2 regions of the Marinobacter sp. DUT-3 genome follow, and region 1 is predicted to be linked to the other one. Evidence: predicted binding sites of a transcription regulator. Region 1 holds the regulator's gene; the other holds the start of a gene.
What was found. Region 1 encodes LexA, which represses DNA repair genes until DNA is damaged. Its sites were predicted from a motif close to CTGTNTNNNNANACAG; they were not measured.
Positions count from the first base shown of each region.

Region 2: the regulator LexA is predicted to act here: its motif matches at 5,914-5,929, upstream of recN (DNA repair protein RecN).

Region 1 covers NZ_JBNRMG010000001.1:149,308-156,922, forward strand. Annotated here, with positions in the region: gene ACQUWM_RS00665 (SIMPL domain-containing protein) at 1-72, opposite strand, end outside; gene ACQUWM_RS00670 (gamma-glutamyl-gamma-aminobutyrate hydrolase family protein) at 101-835, opposite strand; gene ACQUWM_RS00675 (amidoligase family protein) at 828-1,829, opposite strand; gene lexA (transcriptional repressor LexA) at 1,992-2,600, shown strand; gene ACQUWM_RS00685 (cell division inhibitor SulA) at 2,634-3,134, shown strand; gene ACQUWM_RS00690 (hypothetical protein) at 3,158-3,418, opposite strand; gene ACQUWM_RS00695 (DUF6586 family protein) at 3,464-3,958, opposite strand; gene ACQUWM_RS00700 (DUF1329 domain-containing protein) at 4,234-5,592, shown strand; gene ACQUWM_RS00705 (SOS cell division inhibitor) at 5,665-5,994, shown strand; gene ACQUWM_RS00710 (sigma-54 dependent transcriptional regulator) at 6,066-7,517, shown strand.
Region 2 covers NZ_JBNRMG010000010.1:160,753-168,367, reverse strand. Annotated here, with positions in the region: gene carA (glutamine-hydrolyzing carbamoyl-phosphate synthase small subunit) at 1-814, opposite strand, end outside; gene dapB (4-hydroxy-tetrahydrodipicolinate reductase) at 1,057-1,857, opposite strand; gene dnaJ (molecular chaperone DnaJ) at 1,869-2,993, opposite strand; gene dnaK (molecular chaperone DnaK) at 3,073-4,998, opposite strand; gene grpE (nucleotide exchange factor GrpE) at 5,140-5,733, opposite strand; gene recN (DNA repair protein RecN) at 5,975-7,615, shown strand, end outside.

The DNA.
Region 1 (7,615 bases):
GGCCTGTGCGGCCAGCGGAATCAGGGTAGCGGCCAGGCCGGTTACGAAATGCCTTTTAAGTGCATAAAACATGGTCAGATCTCCGTTCTGGTTACAGTTGTCAGGTTGCTTCGTCGGTTTCTTCTTCCAGGCGCTCGAGCTTTCGTGCCCGGGCAGCATGGACAAAGTGGCTGAAGATGCGGCGATGGCCGCCGTGGTAAAGCAGGTATTCCGGGTGCCATTGCACGCCCATCAACCACTGGTGGCCGGTGTTTTCGATGGCCTGCACAAAGTGGTCATTGTCCAGGGCGACCACTCTCAGACCACGCCCCAGGCGTTTGATTGCCTGGCTGTGGATCCGGTTGGCGCCGATGACCGGGCTATGCATCAGGCGGCCGAGCCGGGAGTTCTTCACCAGCCTCACCGTTTGCATGGGTAGCAACAGTGGCCGGTGACGAGTGTTTATCCGCAGCGGGGTGACGTTCTGGCACAGCGAGCCGCCGTGGAACACGTTGATGAACTGTGCGCCCCGGCAGATGCCAAGCACCGGGATGTAGAGCTGTTCCGCCCTTGCCAGCAGCTTGTGATCGGTCTGGTCGCGCCGGTGGTCGTAACGGGCGGTCACGGTCGGCTGTTGGCCGTAGAGCTCCGGGTGAACGTGAGTGCCGCCCGACAGTACCAGCCCATCCAGCAAGGCAACGTCTACCCTGGAGCCGGGGCGAATATAGTGGATCTTCGCCCCGTGCAAACGCAGCGCCAGACTGATCAGGCGGTGTGCGGTGCTGCGCCTTGCGGGCCCACTGATGCCGATGGTCAGCCCCGGCTGTTCGGGTGCTTCGTCGATAGGGTCAGACATAGTCCCTGTTACGCAGCCATTGCTCACAGGTATCAAGCCAGCTCAGAGTGAGATTGCGAATGCTCAGTTTGCGGCTTTGCCGGAACATTTCTCTCAGCTCCGCCAGATCCTCGGCGTTATTGGCCAGTTGTTCCAGCACCACCCAGTCATTCCAGACGGTGGAAAAGTGCCACCGTGGATTGTCGATATCACAGTCCGGCAAGCGGTAGTGCAGGGTTGGCCGGCTCTTGATGCGCTCATCTTCGACAAATTCCGCCAGCACTGCTTTATCCAGGTGGGCGAACAGCGGCAGCAGATCCAGCGCCTTATTGCGGGTAGGGTTGTACTTCAGGTAATCCCGCATCAGCTGTTTGATATCCGGAGCGTAGTCACCGGCAATCAGCATGTCCGTGTAGGTGCTGCTCCAGGGTTCAATATAGCTGGTGAACTTGCGACTGATGTCAATCTGATGTCTGGATTTCAGCCAGTCATACAGGATGGCGAACGCCTGGAGATAACGCACCAGGGTGTCCGCCCCGAGATCCGGAAGTTCCGGGTTAAGCTGCAGGCCAAAGGCATAGTAAAGGGCCTCTCGGCTGCCGAGGGCGCCGGCCTTTCTGAGTTCGTCGCACAGTGCTTCCACCCGCTCAAGTGACGTGAAAGGCAGCGGCGGGCTGACAATCTCCAGTGGAACGATCTTTTCCGCTGCGGCATCAATGAACTCCATGGCCTGACCGCCAAGTTCCCGCATGGACTGCGGCAGCCTCTCATCCTGAAGGTCCAGATCCTTGATAGGGTCGGAATCCAGCTCGATAGTGAACTTGCCCAGATCGGTGTCCAGCTCCGCCACATAGCGGGAGGCTTGGCGGGCTTGCCCGGACAGGAGTTTTTCGCTCAGTTGCACCAGGGTTTCGTAACTCAGTCCGGACAGTTCAATTTCAACGCCAACACGGCGTTCTTCGCCGGATTCGGTCCTGAGAATGTCTGGCATCCTGCATGCCTTTTGGTCGCTCATTCCTGTGCCTCCTCAATGGGTTGGCCTTACCATATCACAGACCGTATGTGGTGCATCCCGGCGCATGCTGACAAAAAATACAGGAACTGATCTTTACACTGGATAAAACACTGTATATAGTCAAATCACTGTATATAAAGACAGGGATAACGGGGCAACCGCATGAAGCTGACAGCAAGACAAACCCAGGTACTGGATATCATTCGGCGTTACGTTGACGAAACCGGGTATCCGCCTACCCGCGCGGAAATTGCAGCAGAACTCGGTTTTCGTTCCGCCAATGCTGCAGAGGAGCATCTCAGGGCGCTGGCCCGCAAGGGCGCCATCGAGATGGTGCCGGGGGCAAGCCGGGGTATTCGTCTGCCGGAAGCGGAGGAGGACCCCGGCCTGCCAGTGATCGGTCAGGTCGCAGCGGGCAGTCCGATCCTTGCCCAGGAGCACATAGAGGATCACTGCACCCTGCAGCCGGACTTCTTCTCTCCGTCGGCGGATTACCTGCTACGGGTTCGCGGTATGAGCATGAAGGACATTGGCATTCTTGACGGCGACCTGCTGGCGGTTCATCGCACCCAGGATGTGCATAACGGACAAGTGGTGGTGGCCCGGGTCGGGGAGGAAGTGACGGTCAAGCGCTTCCGCAAGGATGGTGCAAAGGTATACCTGATCGCAGAGAACGAGGAGTTTGAACCGATCGAGGTGGACCTCTCGGAACAGGAACTGTTCATCGAAGGGCTTGGTGTTGGTGTTATCCGTCGCTCGGACATGCACTGATCCGCAACGGTCAACTTGAAGGCGAGGCGTATCATGGAACAACTCAGTTTTAACCAGAATCTGGCTTATTCACCGGCAGCCTGTGGCTACCAGGCGTCTGCCAGGCATTCGGGGAAATCGTCCGTTGTTCGCACGGGACCTGCCAGGGCCCGGCGAGCAGACCCAGCGTCTGCGCCGGTCACTGGCAACGTCACCGAGATTATCCTGCCGGAAGGCCAGGTTGAGAATTTTCAGCTATTGTTGCCGATGCTGACCCAGCTCAACCAGGAAAAACGCTGGTTGGCCTGGATTGACCCGCCCCAGGCCCTGGTCAGTAAATGGCAGAAGATGCACGGTATCGTTGCCGGTGAATTACTGGTGTTGAGATCCACGCCGGATTACCCGGCGCGCGATCTGGCTGAGCGTGCACTCAGCGCCGGTACCTGTCACGCGGTCGTGATGTGGACCCGGAAGCTCAGCCGGGAAGCCCTGGAGACGCTGCAAAAGGCGTCCGCCCAAGGGAACAGTCACGGAGTCGTCTTGCGCCAGCGCTGATGATGCGCTGGCCGGGGGTGAAGTCAGTGAAGTGTGTAGGAAGGCTGGACGTCCTGGGTTTCCAGTTCATCCTCTTCCCAGTCGATATCGTGGGTGACGTTGCCAACCGCCTCGATGCCGGCGGCAATCATGGCTTTGGCTACCGCCATGTCGCGGTCTTCCATCATTTCGCGTGCTTCTGAAGAGAATGAAATGCGTACCAGCGGTGCGGCATCGTCATCAATGCGACGCAGGGCATAATCGCCATCGCTCAGTTGTACGATTTCAAAAAAAGATGGTGACATTCAAATAACCTTTCTGTTGATTCCTACCCTGCTGTGTCATGCGATTTACCACTCGCTGTGACGGTCTTCCAGGGTGTCAGCGAATTGTTTGAGCGCGTCGAGCAATGTGTTAAGTCCTTGTGACGACCGATCTGGTCCCGTTTCCGCAGAAACTGCAATAATGTTCTCCGCGCTGACCGTTTTCCGTGTGGCTGGCGGCTTGCCCTGGGCGGCATCCAGTTGATCCAGAAGATTCCACCAGCTTCCAGGTTGATGAGCCAATGCCAGCAGTTCCGCGATTTCCGGCAACTCGGTTCCCAGTAGTGATGCCAAGGCTGCCAGAGATTCCGGCTCTTCGTTTTTCTGCTGGTATATGCGGGCGACCATAACCAGCAGTAGACTGCGGGCGCGCAACGCCAGCTCAATGGTTCCCTGGATCGCTGCTTCCCGTTGCAATGCCCGATGCGGGTCAGCGGTGTTCGCGTCGCTATCGACCTGGCGCAGCAAGGTCCTGGCCATAAACAGTTTTTGCGATACCAGTGAATGCCACTGTGATGCCATGGTTTCCTGCCAAACGGGTTGGGCGCGCAAAAGCGAGACAAGAGTGCGCTTCAGATTAATTTGACAGTCTACCATTTTCAGCGATGGATTTCCTCCCCCGTGTTGCTACCTATAGGTTTAACAAGAAAACACAAACATTAAGTTGAAACGATCGTTTGAATTTGGCAAAAAGGCTGCCCATTGAACGACATTTGCACGATTTTGATGTGTTGCCAGGGTGGGTCGCCTTGCAGTGTGTTGCGGGGTGTCATCGGTATAACGGAGGTAAGTGAGGGATGCGTAAGCAATTGGTTACAGGCGTTGCCGTATTGGCGTTGTTTGTAAGCGGCCAGGCGGCAGCGGCTGTCAGTGTGTCCGAGGCGCGGAAGCTGGACAGTGAACTGACCCCGGTGGGGGCCGAAAAGCAGGCGAACGCTTCTGGCAGCATTCCGGAGTGGACGGGTGGATTATCGCAACCACCGGCAGGCTGGGAGCCCGGTAGCGTCGAAATTAACCCTTTCCCGGAAGACGAGCCGTTGTTTGTGATTACCCGGGGGAATCTTGACCTGTACCGTGACAAGCTGACCGACGGCCATGTCCGTATGCTTGAACAGTACGGCCCGGATTTTTTCATGCCGGTCTACCAGACGCGTCGTACTGCCGCTTTTCCTGACCAGGTGTATGACAAGTTCCGCGAGAATGCCGTCTCCGCCGAGTTGCTGGACAACGGTAATGGCGTCAGGGACACCATCATGACGAGCCCGTTTCCGATTCCGAAGAATGGCCTGGAGGTGATCTGGAACCACATCCTGCGTTATCGCGGTGAGGAGATTTCCTTCCGCAGTGCCTCTGCAACGCCCCAGGTCAACGGTTCGTTCAATCAGGTGGTCAACGAGTACGATTATTTCTTCGCCTACAGCCGCAGCGGCGCGGACCTGGATGACATCGACAACAAGATCTTCTACCTGAAGACCGACACCATCGCGCCATCCAATCTGGCGGGAACCATTACGCTGGTCCACGAAACCCTCGACCAGATCCGCTCGCCCCGGCTGGCCTGGCGCTACGATGCCGGATCCCGCCGCCTGCGCCGCTCTCCGAACCTGGCCTATGAAACCGACTTACCGAACTCTTCCTCCCTGCGCTCGGTTGACCAGAAGGACATGTACAACGGTGCGCCCAATCAGTACAACTGGGAGCTCAAGGGCAAGCGGGAAATCTTCGTTCCCTACAACGCCTACAAGCTGCACGATGGCGAGGTCCGCCCCGATGATGTGATTCGCCCTGGCCATATCAACCAGGAACTGACGCGTTACGAACTGCACCGGGTGTGGGTGGTGGAAGCTGTCCTGCGTACGGGCATCAGCCATATATACGCTCGCCGGGTCTTTTATGTGGATGAAGACAGCTGGCAGATCCTGGCGTCCGAGGAGTACGATGCCGAGGGTAATCTGTGGCGCGTTTCCGAAGCTCACAATATCAGTTATTACAGTGAGCCGGCGTTCTGGACTACCATGGAGATGACGTACGATCTTAAAGCCAAACGCTACTACATTGACGGCCTGGATGACGGCTTCCCCGCGTACAACTTCAACCCGGGGTTCCGTGGCAACCAGTTCACCGCCTCTGCCGCCCGACGGGCTGCGCGCCGGTAGTGAGGACGCCGGGCGGGAGAGCATCTTCCGCCCGCAGTCGGGGTCGCTCTGGTAAGCACAGGAGAATCATGAATGACAGGAACCCCGAACCATCTCAAGGTCATGGACCAACTGATCGAGGCGCTTGCCGGTGCGCTGGCCGATAAGGACTGGGATCGACTGGCGGAGCTCAATAGCCAGGTAAAGGCTACGGTTGAGCCTGTGATGGCGCAACTGGAAGCGGGTGAGGTGTCGGTGGAGCCGGTCAGGGAGCGTCTGGAGCGTCTCCAGACCTTCTGCGACGCCGCCAGCGACGGGGCAGCGGAATCTCGTCAGGAGGCGGAACAGGCCCTGAAAGGAGTGAACCGTAACAAGAATGCAGCCCGCGCGTACCAAAGCGTTTCAACAAACCGCTCCAAATAGCGTCATAAAATTGACTCCCGGGCTCTTAGGGTCTTAAATACCGCACAAATCCTTCCAAGAGATTCATGTGGATGTCCAAAAATAACAAAGTGCTGGTGCTGAGCGAGGACGAATCCCGCCGCCACGATATTGTTACCGTTCTGGAGTTTATTGGCGAAGAACAGATATTTTCAGGCGAAGACGCTCGTACACTGCTGGCCAGCGGCGACTCTGAGGCGCTGGCTTCCATCAGCGTGGTCATCCTGAATGGTGAAGACCGGCAGATCAGTGAAACCGTGTCTGATCTGTGCAGCAAGCTTCAGGGTGTTCCCCTCCTGATGATAGGCGATCCGCCGCTGAAAGGCGTATCCGAAGATGATCGCGGGCGTATCATCGCCCGGATGTCATGGCCCCTGACGTACACCAAGTTCGTGGACTCGCTCTACCGTGCCCAGATCTACCACGACCAGTTCACCCGCTCCCAGAAGCGCGGCCAGCAGCGCGGCCTGCAACTGTTCCGTAGCCTCGTTGGCACCAGTCGTACCATTCAGTCAGTGCGCGAGCTGATGCAGCAGGTGGCCGATAAGGAAGTCAGTGTATTGATCACCGGCGAGTCCGGCACCGGCAAGGAAGTGGTTGCACGAAACCTGCACTACCACTCCAGTCGCCGTGAAAAGCCTTTTGTCCCGGTGAATTGCGGTGCGATCCCCGCCGAGTTGCTGGAAAGTGAACTGTTCGGTCACGAAAAAGGCGCCTTCACAGGCGCAATCACGGCACGGGTCGGGCGGTTCGAAATGGCCGAAGGGGGCACCCTGTTCCTGGATGAAATCGGCGACATGCCCCTGAATATGCAGGTGAAAATCCTGAGGGTGCTGCAGGAACGCACGTTTGAGCGCGTTGGCAGCAACCGCACCCTGTCTGCCGACGTCAGGGTGATTGCGGCCACCCACAAGAATCTCGAAGACATGATCGAAACCGGAGACTTCCGCGAAGACCTCTATTACCGTCTCAACGTCTTCCCCATTGAGATGCCATCGTTGCGGGATCGCGTCGAAGACATACCGTTGCTGATCAACGAACTGATCTCACGCATGGAAAAGGAGAAGCGCGGTTCGTTGCGATTGAATTCCGCCGCCATCATGAGTCTGTGCCGACACGAGTGGCCGGGCAACGTGCGGGAGCTGGCCAACCTGGTGGAGCGCCTGGCGATCATGCACCCTTATGGCGTCATCGGCGTTCAGGAGCTGCCCAAAAAGTTCCGCTACGTGGACGACTATGACGAAAACCGACCCATCGAGGATTCCGGCATGCCGTCCGGCATTCCGGGATTGGTGGGCCTGGATGCGCCGGCCTTGCTGCCGGTCAATGGCATCGACCTGAAGGACTACCTGTCGAACCTTGAAAAGCAGCTGATTCAGCAGGCGCTGGATGAGGCCAGTGGTGTGGTTGCTCGTGCTGCGGAGAAGCTGCGGATTCGGCGGACGACTCTGGTGGAGAAGGTTCGCAAGTATGGGCTTCGAGAGGGGGAGTCCGAGGACTCCTGACTCTCCACTCCCCAGTCAAATCATCCCGCAAAGTACATAGAATCGAAGGCGTCAAAGGTTTGTAACCCGAGGCGCCGTCGTCGTTTCTGGCCGACGTA
Region 2 (7,615 bases), on a different contig from region 1:
GCAACTGATGGCCAAGGCAGATACCGAAGACCGGAATCTCGGTTTCCAGCACTTCGCGGATCGCGGTGATGGCGTAGTCGCAGGGTTCAGGATCACCGGGGCCGTTGGACAGAAAAATGCCGTCCGGATTCATCGCCAACACTTCGGAGGCCGGAGTCTGCGCCGGTACCACGGTGATGTCGCAGCCTCGCGCCGCCAGCATGCGCAGGATGTTCAGTTTGACGCCATAGTCCCATGCCACCACTTTGAAGCGGGATTCAGTGCGCTCACCGTAACCTTCTCCCAGAGTCCATTCGCTCTGGCTCCAGGTCCAGGTTTTGCCGGAGGTGACTTCTTTCGCCAGGTCCATGCCTTTCAGGCCCGGGAAGGCGTTAGCCAGCTCCAGCGCCCGATCAGCGGTCGCACCCTCACCGGCCACTACCGCGCCGTTCTGGGAGCCCTTGTCGCGGAGGATCCGGGTCAGACGGCGGGTATCGATGTCTGCAATGCCCACGATATTGTTTGTTCGCAGGTACTCGTCGAGGGTGCCGGTGCTGCGCCAGTTGCTCGCGATCAGGGGAAGATCACGGATGATCAGGCCCGCGGCCTGGACGCGGTCTGACTCTACGTCTTCTTCGTTCACACCGGTGCTGCCGATGTGCGGGTAGGTCAGTGTGACAATCTGGCGGGAGTAGGACGGATCGGTCAGGATTTCCTGGTAACCGGTCATGGCGGTGTTGAACACCACTTCGCCGCTGGTTTCTCCCTCAGCGCCAATGGCGGTGCCGTAAAACAGGCTTCCGTCTGCGAGTGCAAGGATTGCAGGTGTGCTCAAGGCTTGTATCCTCATCGAGTGGCGTATAAGTTCGTCACGAACAGGAACGCAAGCGCAAATTCAGGTCGCAAAAAAGCGAGAGGGAGTCTCAACTCCGTCCCGCTTTTTTGTTTTCCCCGGGAACGTTTTCGGTTCCCTGACATTTTCAAAGCTACGCTTGGTGCAGTTAAACCGCCTTATTGTAAAAAATATGGCGCTTTATGTCCATCTGAAATCTTCCTCGTAATCCGACAACCCAATCCTCACTTCAACCCCAAAACATCCTGCATATCATAAAGCCCTGCCGGCTTGCCCTGCAGCCACAACGCCGCCCGCATGGCACCCTTGGCAAAGGTCATGCGACTGCTGGCCTTGTGGGTTACCTCGATACGCTCACCTTCGGTGGCAAACAAGACAGTATGATCACCGACCACATCGCCGGCGCGGATGGTTTCAAAGCCGATTTCCTTGCGGGTGCGCTCGCCGGTAAAGCCTTCGCGGCCATACACCGCGCACTCCTTCAGGTCACGGCCGAGGGCATCGGCAACCACTTCGCCCATACGCAGCGCCGTGCCTGACGGCGCGTCTTTCTTGTGGCGGTGGTGGGCTTCGATGATTTCCACGTCGTAGTCATCACCCAGCGCTGCCGCGGCGGTGCGCAGCAGGTTGAGGGCCACGTTGACACCAACACTCATGTTGGGCGCAAACACCACGGGAGTGGACTCGGCAACCACGGCCAGCTGCTCTTTTTCAGCATCCGTCATGCCGGTGGTGCCGATCACGATCATCTTGCCGTTGGCTTTGCAGAACTCGGCATTTTCCAGGGTCAGGTCCGGGAAGGTGAAGTCGACAAGCACGTCAAAGTCGCCCTTCACGTCCGCCAGACTGCCAGCCAGGGTCACGCCGGTTTTGCCAATGCCACTCAGTTCTCCGGCATCCGCACCGATCAGCGAGCTGCCCGGCTCGACGACGGCTGCGCCGAGCTCCAGGCCTTCGGTGCCCTCAACGGCTTCGATCAGAACCTTGCCCATGCGCCCGGCGGCGCCGATGATTGCTACCCTCATGTCATCTGTCCTCAGAATTTCATTTCATCAAAGAAACTTTTCACACCCTCAAACCAGGAGGTTTTCTTCGGAGCATGATGAGTGCCGTTGGTGCCGTCCAGAGTTTGCTGAAATTCTTCCAGCAGCTCTTGCTGACGCTTGGTCAGGTTGACCGGGGTTTCCACGATCGCGCGGCAGAGCAAATCACCTGCCGGACCGCCACGAACCGGGCTGACGCCCTTGTTGCGCAGACGGAAAAGTTTTCCGGTCTGGGTTTCCGGCGGAATCTTGAGCTTCACGCGGCCATCCAGCGTCGGCACTTCCAGCTCTCCACCGAGGGTAGCATCCACGATGCTGATGGGCACTTCGCAATACAGGTTGCGGCCATCACGGGTGAAGATGGAGTGCTCGCGAACGGCAATTTGCACATACAGGTCGCCCGGGGGACCACCATCAATGCCCATTTCACCTTCGCCAGAGAGGCGAATGCGGTCGCCGGTATCCACGCCGGGCGGAACCTTGACGGAAAGGGTCTTCTCTTCCTGCACCCTGCCCTGACCATGACAGGCCTTACAGGGGTTCTTGATGACCTGGCCCGAACCACGACAAGTGGGACACGCCTGCTGCACCGTGAAGAAACCCTGCTGCATGCGAACCTGCCCCATACCGTTACAGGTGCCACAAGCTTCCGGGCGGGAACCTTTTTCCGCACCGCTGCCATCGCAGGTATCGCACTCTCTGTGGCCCGGGATGCGGATCTGGACGGTCTTGCCTTTGACCGCTTCTTCCAGATCCAGCTCCAGGGTGTAACGAAGGTCGGAGCCACGGGTATTGCGGCCACGGCCTCCGCCACCGAAGATATCCCCGAATACGTCACCAAAGATATCGGAGAAGCTGGCGCCGCCGCCTCCGAATCCACCGCCGGCCTGGCCATCAACGCCCGCGTGACCGAACTGGTCATAGGCGGCCCGTTTGGATTGGTCCGCCAGTATTTCGTAGGCTTCGCTGGCCTCTTTGAACTTGTTCTCGGCGTCAGTGTCGTCCGGGTTACGGTCGGGGTGATACTTCATTGCGAGCTTGCGGTAAGCCCGCTTGACTTCCTTCTCGTCCGCATCCCGGGAGATCCCGAGAATTTCGTAATAATCGCGCTTGGCCATGCTTTAAAACCCTGTTTTTAAAACGCGGAAAACGCGGGAGAACCCCCGCGTTTTCCAACTGCCTGATGTACGTCAGAATTTACCGCTTGTCGTCGTCTTTGACTTCTTCGAACTCAGCGTCGACTGCGTCGTCAGAAGACTGGGCCTGGGCACCTTCTTCCCCGCCAGCCTGCTGCGCCTGATCAGCCTGATCTGCGTACATTTTCTGAGCCAGCTCGGAAGACACTTCCGTCAGCTTCTGGGTCTTGGCCTCAATGTCCTCTTTATCGGAACCGGCCAGTGCTTCTTCCAGCTCCTTGATAGAGGCCTCGATGGACTCTTTCTCACTGTCGCTGACCTTGTCACCGGCATCGGTCAGGGTCTTGCGAACAGCGTGCACCATCGCGTCACCCTGGTTGCGGACCTGCACCAGCTCTTCGAACTTGCGGTCTTCCTCGGCGTTGGCCTCGGCATCGCGCACCATCTTCTCGATTTCGTCATCGTTCAGACCGGAAGAGGCCTTGATCACGATGGACTGCTCTTTACCAGTCGCCTTGTCCTTCGCGGACACGTTCAGGATACCGTTGGCGTCGATATCGAAGGTTACTTCGATCTGCGGCACACCGCGCGGCGCCGGCGGAATGTCGGCCAGGTCGAAACGACCCAGGGACTTGTTCTGCTGCGCCTGCTTGCGCTCACCCTGAACCACGTGGATGGTCACTGCAGTCTGGTTGTCATCCGCGGTGGAGAAGGTCTGCGACTTCTTGGTCGGGATGGTGGTGTTCTTGTCGATCAACGGTGTAGCCACACCGCCCATGGTTTCAATACCCAGGGTCAGCGGAGTTACGTCCAGCAACAGAACGTCTTTTACATCACCGGACAGTACGGCGGCCTGGATGGCAGCACCCATGGCCACGGCTTCATCCGGGTTAACGTCCTTGCGGGCTTCCTTACCGAAGAAGTTCTTCACTTTCTCCTGAACCATCGGCATGCGGGTCTGACCGCCGACCAGGATCACCTCGTCGATTTCGCCAACCTTGACACCGGAATCGTCCAGCGCGGTGCGGCACGGCGCGAGACTGCGCTCGACCAGCTCTTCCACCAGGGATTCCAGCTTGGCACGGGTGACCTTTACGTTCATGTGCTTGGGACCGCTGGCGTCCGCCGTTACGTACGGCAGGTTGACGTCGGTCTGCTGGCTGCTGGACAGCTCGATCTTGGCCTTCTCGGCGGCCTCTTTCAGGCGCTGCATGGCCAGTGAGTCACCGCGCAGGTCGATACCACTGTCTTTCTTGAACTGATCGGCAAGGTATTCGATCAGCTTCATGTCGAAGTCTTCACCACCCAGGAAGGTGTCACCGTTGGTGGCCAGCACTTCGAACTGGTGCTCACCGTCCACGTCAGCAATCTCGATGATGGAAATATCGAAGGTACCACCACCCAGGTCGTACACAGCCACGGTACGGTCACCGCTCTTCTTGTCCAGGCCATAGGCCAGGGCCGCAGCGGTCGGCTCGTTGATGATCCGCTTCACGTCCAGACCGGCGATCTTGCCGGCGTCCTTGGTGGCCTGACGCTGGCTGTCGTTGAAGTAGGCCGGTACGGTGATAACCGCTTCGGTCACTTTCTCGCCCAGGTAGTCCTCGGCGGTCTTCTTCATCTTCTTGATGACTTCCGCAGACACCTGCGGGGGCGCCATCTTTTCACCCTTCACTTCCACCCAGGCATCGCCATTGTCAGCCTTGGTGATCTTGTAGGGCACCATCTTGATATCTTTCTGAACCACATCGTCTTCAAAACGACGACCGATCAGACGCTTGATGGCGTACAGGGTGTTGTTCGGGTTGGTGACCGCCTGACGCTTGGCAGACTGACCTACCAGGGTCTCACCGTCTTCGGTGTACGCGATGATCGACGGGGTGGTGCGATCACCCTCAGCGTTCTCGATAACCTTGACCTTGTCACCATCCATGATGGCAACACAGGAGTTCGTGGTTCCCAGGTCGATACCAATAATCTTGCTCATTGATTCACTCCAATTCGTTTGTTCGATCCGATTGCGACATCGCCAATCCGATGCCAGCCAAAACTGTTTCGGGCTGTCAGCCCCGGCAATTCATTCCGGCGCCGCCTGTTTACTGCCTATATTGGCGCCTTAATTCACTTTTCAAGCCTGTTCATCGATTTTTGGTGCGTCCTCGGCCTTGGCCACCACCACCATCGCGGGCCGAACCAGGCGCTCGTTCAGGGTGTACCCCTTTTGCACAACCGCAACGACGCTGTTCGGCTCGGCGTCTGGCGCCGGCACCATGGACATGGCTTCGTGAAGTTGCGGGTCGAACGGCTCGCCGACCGGGTTAACCTGCTCCACGTTGAATTTCCCGAGGCTATTCATGAACAGGTTCAAAGTCATTTCCACGCCTTCGCGGATAGACGCCACCAACTCACCAGAGGCTTCCTGACCCTCGGTGCTCTCAACCGCCTTTTCCAGACTGTCTGCAACCGGGAGCAGTTCCTTCACGAACTTTTCCAGCGCAAATTTGTGGGCTTTCTCCACATCCAGCTCGGCACGGCGACGAACGTTCTGCATTTCAGCCTGGGCCCGCAGCGCCTGCTCCTGATACTCCTTAACCTGAGCCTGCAAGGCTTCGGTTTCAGAGGGCTCGCCAGCTGAATCACCTTCAGCGTCTTCCGCCGCTTCGGCCTCGGCAGCTTTCAGCTCTTCCTCAACCTGCTCGTTACGATTCTCGTCAGCACTCATGGCTACTCCTGGTCATTCATCCGCGACCGCAAACACGGTCGGTTATACATGTCATCCGGCCACGCCGGGCCGGATTAAAGAGGGTTGCGAACGAATATGGGGCCCGTTGCGTCGGTTTCAACCTTAACGAATGCATTTATGCGCAATTTCACACCTCTGAATTTGCAAACTAGAAAAACCCTGTATATATTCACAGTCACTGTATGTAACCACAGTATTTTCCAGAGCGGAGGTCACCAGCATGCTCACACAGCTCACCGTTTCCAATTACGCCATCGCAGAAAGGGTCGAACTTCAGTTCAGTAAGGGCATGACCGCCCTGACCGGGGAAACCGGCGCCGGCAAGTCCATTGTACTGGACGCCCTGGGGCTGGCGATGGGCGGGCGCGCCGATGCAGGCGCCGTGCGCCATGGTGCGAAGCGTGCCGACATCACCGCCTCCTTCGATGTGTCCCGCATCGACGAGGCCCGGAACTGGCTGGAGCAACACGAGCTGGACGACGAACATGACTGTATCCTGCGACGGGTGATCAGCAAGGACGGACGTTCACGGGCTTACATCAATGGTCAGCCCTGCCCCCTGGCGCACCTGAAAGACCTGGGCAGCCTGCTGATGGATATCCACAGCCAGCACCAGCACCAGTCCCTGCTTCGCAAGGAAACCCATCGCAAACTGCTGGATGAATACGCCGGTGTGGAAACCCTCGCTGCCGATACCCGCGATGCCTGGAAGACCTGGAACAAGACCCGCCAGCGCCTGACCGAACGCCAGCAAAACGCCGACGAGGCCGAAGCCCGGCTGCAGTTGCTCCGCTATCAGGTGGAGGAACTGGACCGCATGGCGCTGGAAGAAGGCGAACAGGAAAGCCTGGAGCAGGAACAGGAACAACTGAGCCACGCCGACACCGTACTTCAGAACAGCCAGCAGGCCGCCCTGCTCTGCACGGAAGAAGACAACAGCGCTGCAGATCTGGTTCGCCAGGCGCTGCAGCAACTGGAACACCTGCCCACCGAAGTGCCCGCTCTGGCGGACACCATTCAGATGCTGAACGAGGCACAGATCCAGATCAGCGAAGCCGGGGACAACCTGCGCCGCTTTGTCGAGGATTACGAGGCCGACCCGGCACGGCTGACCGAGGTGGAAGAGCGCCTGAGCGCCATCTACCAGATGGCCAGAAAGCACCGCATCACACCGGAAGAACTTCCGGAACTGCACCAGCGCCTGAGCGCCGAACTGGCCTCCCTGGATGACGGCGAAGGCAGCGTTGAGCAGCTGGAAGTCGAGCTGGAAGGCCAGCGCAACCGCTTCAACGAACTGGCCGGCCAGCTATCGGAGGCTCGCCAGCAGGCGGCCGCCAACCTCGACCAGAGGATCGCCGAGGAACTGGCACAACTCAGCATGCCGGCCGTGCAGTTTGTCACCCACTTGAACCGCAACGATGCCGGTGAGCCTGCCCCCCACGGACTCGAAGACGTGGAGTTCCTGGTCAGCGCCAATCCGGGCCAACCGGCACGCCCGCTGGCCAAAGTCGCCTCCGGCGGCGAACTGTCACGCATCAGCTTGGCCATTCAGGTAGTGGTCGCGCAAACCTCAACCACACCTACCCTGGTCTTTGACGAAGTGGATGTTGGCATCGGCGGTGGCACGGCGGAAGTGGTCGGGCGGTTGCTGAGAACCCTGGGCAACGATGGCCAGGTCATGTGCGTAACCCATTTGCCACAAGTTGCAGCCCAATGCCATCAGCACCTGTTCGTCAGCAAGTTTACCGAACAGGACGCGACCTTCTCGAAAATTGAAACACTGGACGATCACGGACGGATCAGCGAAGTGGCAAGAATGCTTGGCGGTGTCGACATGACTGAGCACACCATTGCCCATGCC